DNA from 4 places in the Comamonas kerstersii genome. Region 1 is predicted to be linked to each of the others. Evidence: predicted binding sites of a transcription regulator. Region 1 holds the regulator's gene; each other region holds the start of a gene.
What was found. The regulator FNR, encoded in region 1, switches genes on or off when oxygen is low (the NO sensors DNR and NnrR bind a similar motif). The targets are predictions, from matches to a motif close to TTGATNNNNATCAA.
Positions count from the first base shown of each region.

Region 2: a site for FNR is predicted at 1,473-1,486, ahead of B5M06_RS05775 (CZB domain-containing protein). Genes of this name have one in related genera too.
Region 3: a site for FNR is predicted at 1,861-1,874, ahead of B5M06_RS14380 (PHA/PHB synthase family protein). Genes of this name have one in related genera too.
Region 4: a site for FNR is predicted at 1,798-1,811, ahead of B5M06_RS04975 (hemerythrin domain-containing protein). Genes of this name have one in related genera too.

Region 1 covers NZ_CP020121.1:2,506,934-2,510,297, reverse strand. Annotated here, with positions in the region: gene hemN (oxygen-independent coproporphyrinogen III oxidase) at 1-1,105, opposite strand, end outside; gene fnr (fumarate/nitrate reduction transcriptional regulator Fnr) at 1,313-2,044, shown strand; gene B5M06_RS11735 (FixH family protein) at 2,244-2,522, opposite strand; gene ccoG (cytochrome c oxidase accessory protein CcoG) at 2,589-3,364, opposite strand, start outside.
Region 2 covers NZ_CP020121.1:1,226,781-1,230,144, forward strand. Annotated here, with positions in the region: gene yddG (aromatic amino acid DMT transporter YddG) at 1-328, opposite strand, end outside; partial or broken gene B5M06_RS05770 (N-acetyl-gamma-glutamyl-phosphate reductase) at 510-938, opposite strand; gene B5M06_RS05775 (CZB domain-containing protein) at 966-1,364, opposite strand; gene argC (N-acetyl-gamma-glutamyl-phosphate reductase) at 1,522-2,454, opposite strand; gene sucC (ADP-forming succinate--CoA ligase subunit beta) at 2,785-3,364, shown strand, end outside.
Region 3 covers NZ_CP020121.1:3,054,612-3,057,975, forward strand. Annotated here, with positions in the region: gene B5M06_RS14380 (PHA/PHB synthase family protein) at 39-1,733, opposite strand; gene B5M06_RS14385 (hypothetical protein) at 1,920-2,231, shown strand; gene pgeF (peptidoglycan editing factor PgeF) at 2,151-3,017, opposite strand; gene B5M06_RS14395 (fumarylacetoacetate hydrolase family protein) at 3,057-3,364, shown strand, end outside.
Region 4 covers NZ_CP020121.1:1,053,175-1,056,538, forward strand. Annotated here, with positions in the region: gene B5M06_RS04965 (dienelactone hydrolase family protein) at 1-422, opposite strand, end outside; gene B5M06_RS04970 (MarC family protein) at 550-1,182, shown strand; gene B5M06_RS04975 (hemerythrin domain-containing protein) at 1,179-1,730, opposite strand; gene B5M06_RS04980 (ABC-type transport auxiliary lipoprotein family protein) at 1,917-2,600, opposite strand; gene B5M06_RS04985 (MlaD family protein) at 2,612-3,364, opposite strand, start outside.

The DNA.
Region 1 (3,364 bases):
CATCACGCGAAAGCGCCAGGCCACGCACGATGGGCAGACGCCCCTGATCGAGCAGGTCGTAATACTCTTCCAGCGTCTTGGCATTCTGGCTGTAGGTGGCCCCTACGCGACCAATGGCCGAAACACCCAGTGCAATCAGATCGCAGTCAGGCTGTGTGCTGTAGCCCTGGAAGTTGCGATGCAGGCGACCCTGGCGCTTGGCTACGGCCAGTGAATCTTCAGGCAGGGCAAAGTGGTCCATGCCCACGTACACATAACCAGCCTCCATGAAACTGTCCAGCGCCGCAGCCAGCATATTGACCTTGTCCGCTGCTGCAGGCAGATCCGCCTGAAGAATGCGACGCTGAGGCTTGAAGCGCTCGGGCAGATGTGCATAGGCATACAGCGCAATACGATCAGGGCGCAGCTCGGCCACTTGCTGCAGCGTTCTAGCGAAGGACTTTTCATTTTGCTTGGGCAGGCCGTAGATCAAGTCCACATTGATCGACTCAAAGCCCAGCTCACGTGAAGCGGCCACCAGATCAAACACCTGCTCGGCAGGCTGCTCACGGTGCACCGCTTTTTGTACATCCGGGTCAAAGTCCTGCACCCCAAAGCTCAGGCGGTTAAAGCCCATGGCCTTGAGGGCGGCCAGACGCTCACGTGTCACAGTACGTGGGTCAACTTCAATGGAGTACTCACCCGCTTCATCAAAGACAAAGCGCTGGCGCAGCATGTCCCACATCTGCACCAGTTGCTCGTCCGAAAGAAATGTCGGCGTTCCACCACCTATGTGAAGCTGGCTGACCAGCTGACCTCTTCCACAATGGGCCAGATGCAGATCCAGCTCCCGCTCAAGATACTGTAGGTACGTGACCGCACGCTCGTGGTGCTTGGTGATGATCTTGTTGCATGCACAGTAGTAACACAAAGAGTTACAAAATGGGATGTGCACATACAGCGACATTGGCGACTTGGCCGCTGCAGAAATTTTGCGTTGCTTTAATGCCAAGATATAGTCGCTATCACCAAATGCCTCAACGAACCTGTCCGCAGTAGGATAAGAGGTGTAACGAGGTCCTGGCACGTCATAGCGACGCAAGAGTTCCGGGGTGACTGCAGTCATGTTTTCTTCCTTAATGCTGCAACTGTGCAGCAAGATGGCATGCACACTCTTGACATGAATCAAGCACTCACCATAAGGGAAGTGTCAGAATTTGACTGAAATCATTCGAGATACATAGCAAGCGCCCGATAGTCCCCGTTTATTGACATCCAACTTTTAATTCTGGCCTTTACACCCGTGTCTACCTCGTGTTCAGGCCTTGCGTACATGACTCCACCAACCATCAAAGTAACCTGCTCCAATTGCAACCTGCGTGAACTGTGCATGCCCGTCGGTTTAAATGACCAGCAGCTGCAGCGCATCGACGACATTGTGGCTACGCGCCGCAAAGTCAAGCGCGGGATGACACTGTTCCGCAACGGAGAGCCTTTCACGTCGCTGTATGCCATCCGCACGGGCTTTTTCAAGACATGCGTAGCCACCGAAGACGGACGCGATCAGGTCACAGGTTTCCAGATGGCGGGAGAGATCATCGGGCTCGATGGCATCGTCAATGACCACCACACCTGCGATGCAATCGCACTGGAAGATGCCGAAGTCTGCGTGATGCCCTTTGACAGCCTCGAAGAGATCTCGCGCGAGGTTACAGCCCTGCAGACGCACGTACACAAAGTGATGAGCCGCGAAATCGTGCGCGAGCACAGCGTCATGCTGCTGCTGGGCAGCATGCGCGCCGAAGAGCGTCTGGCGGCCTTTATTCTGAATCTGGTGCAGCGCCTGCATGCACGCGGCTTCTCCTCGTCAGAACTCATTTTGCGTATGACCCGCGAGGAAATTGGCAGCTATCTGGGTCTGAAGCTGGAAACCGTCAGCCGCACTTTCTCCAAGTTTGTGGATGAAGGCTGGGTCGAAGTGAAGCAGCGCCACGTTCGAATTCTGGACACTGCCGCCCTGCAGCGCCTGGTCAACAGCCAGCACGACTGCAACAAGCAGCTGTAAACTCAGCCAGCCTGCGCTCTCACACACCCAAACGCCCACTGCATGCTGTGGGCGTTTGCTTTGGGTGCGATGCCAGAGCATCTACACCGCATAAAAAATAGCGGCTAGCGCTTGATTTATCAGTATTTCAGATACAAAAGTATCTCAAACACCCATAAAACAAGCGCTAGCCGCTCCTCTTTTTAAGAAGCTGCAAGTATCACTTGGGTGTCAGATCAGGCAAATCTTCATCAGGTGTAACAACATGGTTGCGCACGGCGCCTGCAGGCGCCAGGCTTTTTTCCAGCTTCTGGTTGATATTCAGCCCCTCCTGGTAGTAGTTCGGATCCACCACAGGGTCAGCGCCATCCATGGCAATCATGGCCGTCACAACGCCTGCCACCACGACGATGGCAGGGCCTGCCAGCACCATCCATACATGGCCATACTTCCACCACGGACCGGATGCTGACTCCACTTGTTTTCCTAGCTGGGACATTTCGAACACTCTCTTCCTTCAACAGAAAGTGTGCACAGCAACGCCATGCACACTACAGGATCATTTTTAGCGCGGCACGAGGAAGACAGATTTCTCCGTCACATGCCCTTGGCCACTTTGCGCTGCGATATCAAACTCAATGGCGTGTGAGCCAGCGCTGGCCGCACCGTAAGGAATCTGCACTCGCACCGCTACGCCGCGCGTCTGTGCAGGATCAACCTTGACGGTCTGCCCTTCCACCAGCTCAATGCCTTGAATACCCTGCACCGACACCTTATAGGTCTGCGCTTGCTCGGTCGCGTTCATCACCTGCAGACGATACACATTTTCGAGCTTGCCGCCTGCAACAATGCGTGCCAGTGAAGCGCGGTCACGGATGACGTCCACCTTCAGCGGTTCTCTGATGGCCAGACTGATGGCCATGGCCGCTGCCAGTGCCAGCAAAATGCTCGAATAAATCAGCACCCGTGGACGTGCAATGCGTTGCCAGATCTGTGCGCTCTTCCAGCCTTGGTTCACCGCATTCTGGGTGGTCAAGCGCACCAAGCCACGTGGATAGTGCATGTTATCCATCACGCTGTTGCATGCATCGATGCACAGGCCGCAGCCAATGCACTCGTACTGCAGGCCGTTGCGGATATCAATACCCACAGGGCAGACCTGTACACACAGCTTGCAGTCAATGCAGTCACCCAGTCCTTGCGCCTTGTAGTCCACATCTTTCTTGCGGGGGCCGCGCTGTTCACCACGCTGTGCGTCGTAGCTCACAATCAGCGTGTCCTTGTCGAACATGGCACTCTGAAAACGCGCATAGGGGCACATGTACTTGCAGATTTGCTCGC
Region 2 (3,364 bases), 1.3 Mb from region 1:
TGATCATGCCCAGCTCCATGGACTGGGGCCGGTCATGCGCCAGTCCAATCGCCACCGACAGGCAGATCTCATAGAAAGCAAACAGCAGACCGCAGACGATGAGGTAGATGCGCGAGATACCCCGCAGCTGCGCGCGCGAGGGCACACCCTTGACCAGCAGCACAAACGCGGCGCTGACGCTGTAGAACACCGCCGCGCCGCCCAGCGCACCCAGCGCCTCGGCCACGGAGCGCATCAGGCCCACGGTGCTGCTCCAGCAAAGCACGGCCACCAGACCGATCAGGGTGGCACGGCGAATTTCCGGCGAAGAGGCAGTGGCGGCAGTCATGCAAAACCTATAAAAACAAGAGCTGCCAGCGCTTGATAAACAAAGGTTTCAGATACAAAACTATTTGAAACCTCATGCAATCAAGCGCAGGAAGCTATTTATAAAGAAGCGCCCTGCCTGCAAAAAAGCGGCCCGCAGGCCGCTTGATCATGCAAGGCAGATGCCAGTGTAAAACCGCGCTTTACACACCCAGCATCAATTGCAGATTCTGCACGGCAGCGCCGCTGGCACCCTTGCCCAGATTGTCCAGCCGCGCAATCAGCACGGCCTGGCGATGGGTTTCGTTGGCAAACACACGCAGCTCCAGGTGGTTGGTATTGGCCAGCGTATCGGCGGCCAGCTTGTTGTCTTCGGTGGGAGGCAGCACCTTGACCCACTGCGCCGGCGTATTCGTCTTGGCGTAGTGGCTGGCCAGCGCATCGTGCAGGTCCTGTGCCTTGGGTGCGCCGGGCAGCAGGTCCAGGTGCAGGGGCAGCTGCACCAGCATGCCCTGTGCATAGTTACCCACGGCGGGAATGAACACGGGGCGGCGTGTCATGCCGGTGTATTTCAGAATTTCAGGAATGTGCTTGTGCGCCAGGCCCAGACCATAGGCCTCATAAGGCGCGGCACCGCAATCCCCGGCGCCGATTGTGAATTACTCGTCTGCCGCTTCTTCGGCAAGAGCTTTGAGCATGCGCAGGTCACGCACCACTTCAGCCGATTGCTGGGTAAACTGCACGTCCAGCATCTTGTTAGCCTCTTCGGTCTTGCCTGCCTGTGCCAGTGCCACCACGTTGGATGCAGCGTAGTGGAACATCTTGTGATGCCCTTGCAGGGCCGTGAAGCCCGGGAAGTTCCCCAGCTTGGCCTTCCCTGCGCCGTGAATCCACTTGCCGAGATCGCAGCGGTCGTCAAAGCAGATCTCCTCTGCGACGAACTTCTCGGTGGAGCGACCGTCCAGGAACGCTTGCAGACGGTATTTCCAGTTTTCGTGGGAGGCGATAGCCATGTCGATGTCAACCGTGTTGACGATTTTTGCAATGTGAGAAACCATCTCCTTCTTCGGGGATGCGCCTACACCAAAAAACCGCGCCAGAAGACCAAAAGCCATATTGTCACCTTGTAAAAATAAGTAAATTCATAGGTGGTACTAAGAGAAGGTTCGATCTCTGTCAAACCACCTTCGGGAAAATCTCCACATAGGCGGGGGGTCAAATTCCCAGCATCAATTGCAGATTCTGCACGGCAGCGCCGCTGGCACCCTTGCCCAGATTGTCCAGCCGCGCAATCAGCACGGCCTGGCGATGGGTTTCGTTGGCAAACACACGCAGCTCCAGGTGGTTGGTATTGGCCAGCGTATCGGCGGCCAGCTTGTTGTCTTCGGTGGGAGGCAGCACCTTGACCCACTGCGCCGGCGTATTCGTCTTGGCGTAGTGGCTGGCCAGCGCATCGTGCAGGTCCTGGGCCTTGGGCGCGCTGGGCAGCAGGTCCAGGTGCAGGGGCAGCTGCACCAGCATGCCCTGTGCATAGTTACCCACGGCGGGAATGAACACGGGGCGGCGTGTCATGCCGGTGTATTTCAGAATTTCAGGAATGTGCTTGTGCGCCAGGCCCAGACCATAGGCCTCATAAGGCGCGGCACTGCCAGCCTCGTACGCCTCAATCATGCTGCGGCCACCGCCGGTGTAGCCAGACACCGATGGCAGGGCCACGGGGTAGTCCGCAGGCATCAGCCCTGCATCCACCAGCGGGCGCAGCAGCGCAATCGCGCCTGTGGCGTAGCAGCCGGGGTTGGATACGCGGGTGGCGGTCTTCACCGCTTCAAGCTGGCCGGCGCACAGCTCAGGGAAACCATAGACCCAGTCCGGCGCCACGCGGTGGGCGGTAGATGCATCAATGATCTTGATGGCGCGGCCGGTTTCTGCGGTGATGCTGTCGACCAGCGCCACCGTCTCGCGTGCGGCATCGTCGTGCAGACACAGGATGACCAGATCCACCTCGGCAATCAGCGCCCGCTTGGCCGCGGGGTCCTTGCGCAACTCGGGCGCAATGCTGACCAGTTCCACACCAGCCATACCCTGCAAGCGGTCACGAATCTGCAGACCCGTGGTGCCAGCTTCGCCATCAATAAAGACTTTGGACATTGTTCAATGCTCCCGCGCTTCTTGGCGCATCGTAGGTTCATGCCGCAATTGCGACGCCATCAAATAAACGGATTGTCGCTGCTGCGGGCGGGGTGCAGCGCAAAAACTGCGGCTCCTGCCGTTTTTCAGGGGGCGTTTGTGGCCTTCCGGGCCAGCCTTGGTGCGGCTTGATCTACGTATGCCAATACGTATATCCCGTGAAACAAAGCACTTTTTGCCGACTTGTCAGCATGGTACATTCGCCGATTGCCATGTCATACGAGCCCGGCTCCGCATGCCCAGGCAGCAGGAAAACGGGCATTTTTCCTCCGTTTCAGAGAGACAAGACTCATGAAGATTCATGAATACCAAGGCAAGGAAATCTTGCGTCAATTCGGCGTGCCAGTTCCCCGTGGCATTCCGGCTTTCACCGTCCAGGAAGCTGTAGAGGCAGCACAGAAGCTGGGCGGCCCCGTGTGGGTGGTGAAGGCGCAGATCCATGCCGGCGGCCGCGGCAAGGGCGGCGGCGTCAAGGTGGCAAAGACCATTGAGGACGTGAAGGCCCTGTCCGAGCAAATCCTCGGCATGCAGCTGGTGACCCACCAGACTGGCCCTGAAGGCCAGAAGGTGCGCCGTCTGTACATCGAAGAAGGTGCAGACATCAAGAACGAACTGTATGTGTCGCTGGTGACCGACCGCGCCACACAGAAGGTGGCACTGATCGCTTCCAGCGAAGGCGGTATGGACATCGAGGAAGTGGCCCACTCCACGCCCGAGAAGATCATCACCGAGATGATCGACCCCCTGACCGGCATCACCGAAGCCCAGTCGCGCAAGGTGGCTGCGGCCATCGGTCTGGAAGGCAAGTCCATCGACCAGGCCGTAGAGTTGTTCGCCAACATCTACAAGTGCTACATGGACACCGACGCTT
Region 3 (3,364 bases), 550 kb from region 1:
GCAATGCAGCATTTTGCTATGACTTGGGTGAGCGTGGTTCAAGCTTTTTCCCGTACATACCGCCCGGGTGCTGGCTCCAGTGCCTCGTAGCTGCGCCCTTTTCCATAGCGTTTGGGGGCTGCAATTTGTGTACCAGCATGGCTCTGCAGCCACTGCGACCAGTCGGTCCACCAGCTGCCAGGGTGTTCTGTCGCCTCCTGCAACCACTCGCCATGGCTGGCTGGCAGTGCGTTGTCGCTGCGAATCCAGTGGCTGCGCTTGTGCTTGGCCGGAGGGTTGATCACGCCCGCAATATGGCCCGATGCACCCATGACAAAACGCTTGTCGCCAGGGAATACCTGCGTCGAGGCATAGGCGGCCTCAATCGGCACGATATGGTCTTCACGCGAGCCATAGATGTACAGCGGCAGCGTCACGCGGCCCATATCGATCTGCTCGCCACAGACGGTGAGCTTGCCGGGGCGAATCAGGTTGTTTTCCAGATAGGTATTGCGCAGATACCAGGCATACCAGGGGCCTGGCAGATTGGTGGCATCGCTGTTCCAGTACAGCAGGTCAAAGGGTGGCGGCGTCTCGCCCTTGAGGTAATTGCCCACCACATAGTTCCAGACCAGATCGTTGGGTCGCAGGAAGCTGAATGTCGCGGCCAGCTCCTGCCCCTTGAGCAGACCGCCCTTGCCCAGCTGCATTTCACGCATCTGCACAAAGGCTTCATCAATAAAGACATCCAGCACCCCGGTGCTGGAAAAGTCCACAAATGTGGTCAGCAAGGTCGCACTGGCTACAGGATCCTCACCACGCGCAGCCAGCACGGCCAGCGCCGTAGCCAGCATGGTGCCGCCTACGCAAAAGCCCAGGGTGTTGATCTGGTCCGCACCGGCAATCTGCTGGGTCACATCGATGGCGCGGATGACAGCATCTTCAATATAGTCATCCCAGCCCAAGTGGCCCAGCGACTCATCCGGATTGCGCCAGCTCACGACAAAGGTACGGTGCCCCTGGCTGACGGCATAGCGAATCAGCGAGTTCTCAGGCTGCAAGTCCAGGATGTAGTACTTGTTGATGCATGGTGGCACCAGCAGCAACGGGCGCTTGTAGACCTTGCCCGTCAGCGGCTTGTACTCGATGAGCTGGAACAGCTCGTTCTCATAGACCACGGCCCCTTCGGTGGTGGCAACGTTTTTGCCAACTTCGAAGGCACTTTCGTCCGTCATGGACAGATGGCCCTGCTGCAGGTCGTGCAGCATGTTCTGAATGCCCTTGGCCAGACTCTCGCCCTTGGTCTCCAGCGCCTTTTGCTGGGCTTCTGGATTCAGCGCCAGATAGTTGCTGGGCGACATGGCTGCCACCCACTGCTCTACGGCAAAGCGAATGCGCTGGCGTGTTTTTTCATCGGTCTGCACCGCGTCCGCCATGCCCATCAGTGCCTTGGCATTGAGCAAATAGGCGCTAGCCGTCATGGCTGCGACGGGATTGCTCAGCCATGGCGCAGACTTGAAACGCCTGTCCTGCAGCTGTGCTGGCGCCTGCAGTCCCTGACTCCACAGACGGGCCGCCTCCTGCACATACTCCTGCTGCAATGCCTGGAGCCGATTCACATCCAACTGGACCGCTGTTTTGGCGGGTTCTGCCTGGCCGAGTGCGGCAAACGACTGGAAGGCGTTCTGCCATTGTCTGGAGAAAAAGTCTGTGTACTGCTCCCCTGCAGCACCCCAGTCTGGTGTGGAATTCATGCTTGTCATCCTTGCGTTCTTGGCGGCACCACCATGCGACAGTGCATCATGCTGGTTGATGATTGTTGTCCAGCACACCAATTGTGACAATCAGTGCATGACAGCCATATGTCAAAAGCCTGATTCCTTGACTCCAATCAACATCGCAACCAGCGCCTGGCACAGAAATCAAGCAAATTACAGACCATGTATTTAATCGTGATTGCGTGGCTTTATGTCACGGTGATGATGGCACTGGCCGAAGCCTTCGGCCCTCAGGGCAGCGTGCTGGGGGCCATGGTCACTTTGGTGCTCTATGGCCTGCTGCCCGTCGGCATCATCATCTACATCTTTGGCACGCCAGAGCGCAAACGCAAGCTCAAGGCCCAGCGCGAAGCCGAGCAACGTGCCTACGATCAGGCGCAGGCCGCCAAGGCTTCAGCCCTTCCAGATGCAGGCAGCCATGCGGCCGGTGCTGCCCAGAACAGCAGCATCGCGCCGGTGAGAAAAGAACCGTGAGGCATTGCTCACCGTGCACCAGGGCGCGCTGCCGTCATTGCCATAAATGTGCGTGAGGCCCACAGCCTGCAGTCGCTGGCGCGCCAGGAGCGACAAATTAGCAAGCCACTTGCCACTCTTACCCGCCACGGGCACAAAGCACTGCACGGCTGCAGGCAGCGTCTGCACAAAGGCCTCACGCACTTCATCGCCCACCTCAAAAGCCTCGGGGCCAATGCATGGCCCCAGCCAGACTTGCGTTTCTGCTGCCAGCTGCGCATCGGCAGCCACACCCAGTCGGGCGGCGTAAGCCTGCCAGACGGCTTCCAGTACGCCATGGCCGTTATGTCCTGCCAGTCCGCGCCAGCCCGCATGGGCTGCAGCAACGGCGCGCCCGCTGCGGTGTGCCAGCAAGACGGGCAGACAGTCCGCCACCATGACAATGCAGGCCACATCAGATTCAGTGGTCAAACAGGCGTCAAAGGCTTGTCCATTGGGCGATGCGTGCTCCAGAAATTGAACATCGCAGCCATGTACCTGCTGCAGGAAGCGGGTCTGCACTGGGCGACCGGAAATATCGCTCAGCACCGCCTGCAGCAGCGCCCGGTTGGCCGCTACATGCTGCGGGTCATCATGTACGTGGTCACCCAGGTTCATGGCGTTCCACGGAGCTGCACTTTGCCCACCTGCACGGGTGGTAAACAGGGCATGCACGCCAGCAATGGCGGGCCAATCGGGTTGCAGCCACTGCTGCTGAAGATGCTTGGTATCAGTCACCTGCACAGCATAACTTGACACCTGACTCATGGCACACTTGTTCTTTCGTTGACTGCTTAGCCCTGAACCATGCCATTTGTGTTTACGCCCCCAGCCCAAGCCTCGGTGCCTGTCATTGGCTGCGCTGACCGTTTTCCCGTACACCGCATCTACTGCGTAGGCCGCAACTACACGGAGCACGCCAAAGAAATGGGCTTTACGGGGCGCGAAGCACCGTTTTTCTTCATGAAGCCCGCAGATGCCGTACTGCCCGCAGAAAACGGTGGCACTGTCGGCATGCCCTACCCCACGCTGACCAGCAATCTGCACCACGAAATCGAGCTGGTGGTAGCCATTGGCAAAGGCGGCAAAAACATTGCGGCCGCGCAGGCCATGGA
Region 4 (3,364 bases), 1.5 Mb from region 1:
GCGGCCGAAACGCCTTCAATCAGGCCAGCTGCGCGCCAGGTCAGCAGACCGCCCCAGCAAAAGCCCACCACGCCGACCTTGCAGCCGCTGTGCTGCGCCACCCACTGCACGGCAGCGCGCACGTCCTGCATCACGCCTTCGCCGGGCAGCGCCTCGGCCGCAGCCTTGAGTTGTATGCCACGCGCCATGGCTTCTGCGTCATAGCCCAGCTGCACGTCAAACTCCAGGCGCGTGAACAGCGCAGGAGCAATCGCCACAAAGCCGCGCGCGGCCAGCCGGTCGGTGACGGCGCGAATGTGCGAATTCACGCCAAAGATTTCCTGCAGCACCACCACAGCGCCACGCGGCGTGCCATCGGGCTGCGCCAGCCATGCAGGAATTTGCGTGCCATCCTGCGCAGTAAGTTGTACAAACTGACCCATCACTGTCTCTCCTTGTTGTGTCGTGTTCCAATGTACACAAGCGCCACATAGGCTTGCCATACACAGGTAGCAACTTTAAGCAATCTGCGTTCCACTTGAAGCATCACCACCCGTCTGTTCTTCGCCCATGGATCTCAAACCGCTGATTACCCTGGTCGCCATCATCAACCCCCTGGCCATCGTGCCGTTCTTTATCCATTACACACAGGGGTTTGATGAAGCACAGAAAGCCCAGACCATCCGCGTGGCGGCTTTCAGTGCCTTTGTGGTGATTGCCGCCTGCGCACTGCTGGGGCTGCAGGTGCTGGACTTCTTCAATATCTCGCTGGAGAGCTTTCAGGTCGGCGGCGGCCTGCTGCTGCTGACCAGCGCCATCAACATGCTCAATGCACGCCCTGCCGAGGCGCGCCCCAATGAACCCACGCTGGAAGCTGGTGCCGAAAAAGCCGCCATGGGCAACAGCATTGCCGTGGTGCCACTGACCATTCCGCTACTGACCGGGCCTGCTGCCATGTCCACGGTGGTGATTTATGCCGACCAGGCCACCAGCTTCTGGCAGCACCTGGCCCTGGTGGGCTATGGCGTGGTGGTGGCAGCCTGCGTGTGGGGGAGCTTTTCCATGGCCGAGCCCATTGCCCGCGTGCTGGGCAAGACCGGCATCAACGTCATGACCCGTCTGATGGGGCTGATTCTGGCCGCCCTGTCCATCGAGGTGATGGCGGGCGGGCTGGTCAAGCTCTTTCCTGTGCTCAACGGCTAAGCGCTGCCAGCAGCGCTGACGGCCTGCGCCTGCTGCGCCACCTTGTCCACCTGCGCGGCGTGCTGTTCATGGTCATCCTGCTTGGAGCAGGCACCACCGCAGCCGCTGATCAGCCCCTCCGGCAAGGCCTGGGCGTTGCTGACAGCCCCGGTTGCCGGGTCAAAGCCCACACTGCCCATGTGCTGCGCCAGCGCCGCATCCATGGTCTGCGCATGGTAGCTGAACCAGTCGGCCAGCTCCGGCGTCATGCCCCGCACCATGCTGCAGTCGCCTTCGGCGCAGCACTTGGCGCCTTCACGCATGATGTCCAGCACCACCTTATGCTGGGTGCTGTGGCAGTTGTCGGCCGCAAAGCCGGTGGCCTGCATCCAGCGGTCTTCCTGCCCAAAGTGGGCCTCGGTATGGCTAATCAATGCCTGCCACAGGGGCAGCAGTGCTTCATCGGCTGCGTTTTCCACTTCGGTCAGCAGGTCGACAAATTCCCTGTGCGTCTCATCCATGATGGGAACGTTGAGCACCAGGGCCTCGCTCCATTCCAATGTCGCCATCTGGCAACTCCTTTGATCGTGTGAACTTGAATGGCTGCAAGTCTTAGGCAGGTCATGCTCACAGGACTTGCTCCACATCAAGTTCCACCAGCGCCATACATGGCTTGACACCTTTGTTTCGTCCAGAACAAAAAATCCCCGCTGGCGGCATGCACCAGTGGGGATGGGAAAGGGCTTTTCAGGGATTCAACGCTGGTGCTGGAGCACACCATCCATCCATGTCACCAGTTGCTGGCCCAGCGTATCTACCGCCTGCACCATGGCTTGCACGCCGGCGGCGGCATTGGGTGCAGTGGCTGGCTGCTGCACGGTAAACACCTGCTGTGCCAACAGCACATCACCCTGCGGCAATGGGTTGACCAGGGTGGCGCGCAGGCGAATCATAGCGGCGCTTTGCTGCTCGGCGCTGAAGACCTGGCTGAACTCTTCCAGACTCCAGCGCAACACGGGCACGCGCTGGCCCTGCACGGAGGGCAAGGCATCGCCCACATCGGCGTAGAGCACCACACGGCCACCCTGACTCAGATGCTCACCCAGCCGCTGCTGCACCAGGCTCGCAGGTGGCGCACTCCAGCGCGCCTGGCTGTAGGCGTGCAGCACCTGGGCATCGGCATAGGTCAGGCGATAGCGCATGGCCGTGCTGCCGTCGCCCAGCAGGGGCGACTGCAAAGGAGCCAGCGCCACAGGCGCTGCCTGTGCACTGGCCTGCGCCTGCGTAGCTACCGGCACGGCAGCGCCCAGGTCATAGCGCGCCATGGGCCGTGGGGGCTGGGGCAGGCTGCCGCAGCCTGCGAGCACCAGTGCCAGCGTCACACCCCACCACCAGCGGCCTTGCTTGGCGGGGAATACGGTCTTCTGTGCTTGTTGCATGTGGTCCATCCTTATCGTCCAGAAGCAGGCGCTACAAAGCCGGGTTCACCGGGGCCTGGCACATTGGGCGAGCCAAAAATCAAAGCCTGTGGATTGGCTCCAAAGCTGCTGGCTGCGCCGCCGAGCTGGCGCGCAGCGGTAGAGACATCGTCCGCCGCCTGATTGATGCTGGGCAAGGTGCTGCGGTCAAACCGCTCGGCAGCACGCGCCATGGACTGCGCACTGTTGACCACCTGCTCCAGCGCCCCTCCGGGCTGCTGGGCGGCCTGGGTCATCTGGCGCACATCACGCACCAGATGGGCGGCTTCCGTACCTGCTTGTGTGAGTGCCTGCATGGCTTTGCGCGCATCCTCGGCCAGCGCCGGGAATTCCTGCACCGCAGGCGCCACCTTGTCATGCAGCGTGGTGTTGATGGCGCGGGTCGTGGCACTTACATTGCCTGCCGCCTGCGCCAGGTTTTCCAGTAGCTGGCTGAAGCGCTCCTGGTTGGCGTCGCCCAGCAGCTGGTTGATACGTGCTGTGGCTTCATCCACGCGGGTGAGGATGTTCATGCCCTGATCGGCCAGCACATTCAGCTGGGAAGCCTTCATCAGCAGGCGCGGAATATCGCTTTCGCCCCTGGGTAGCGCTTCCTTCAGGGGGGGCACCAGATCGTCCAGCTGCACATAGGCCAGCCCCGTCACGCCCTGATAGCCCAGGGTGCCATAGGTTCCTGTAGGCGTCACGGGTGCCTTGCTGTCTACGGCAATGCGGATCAGGACCTG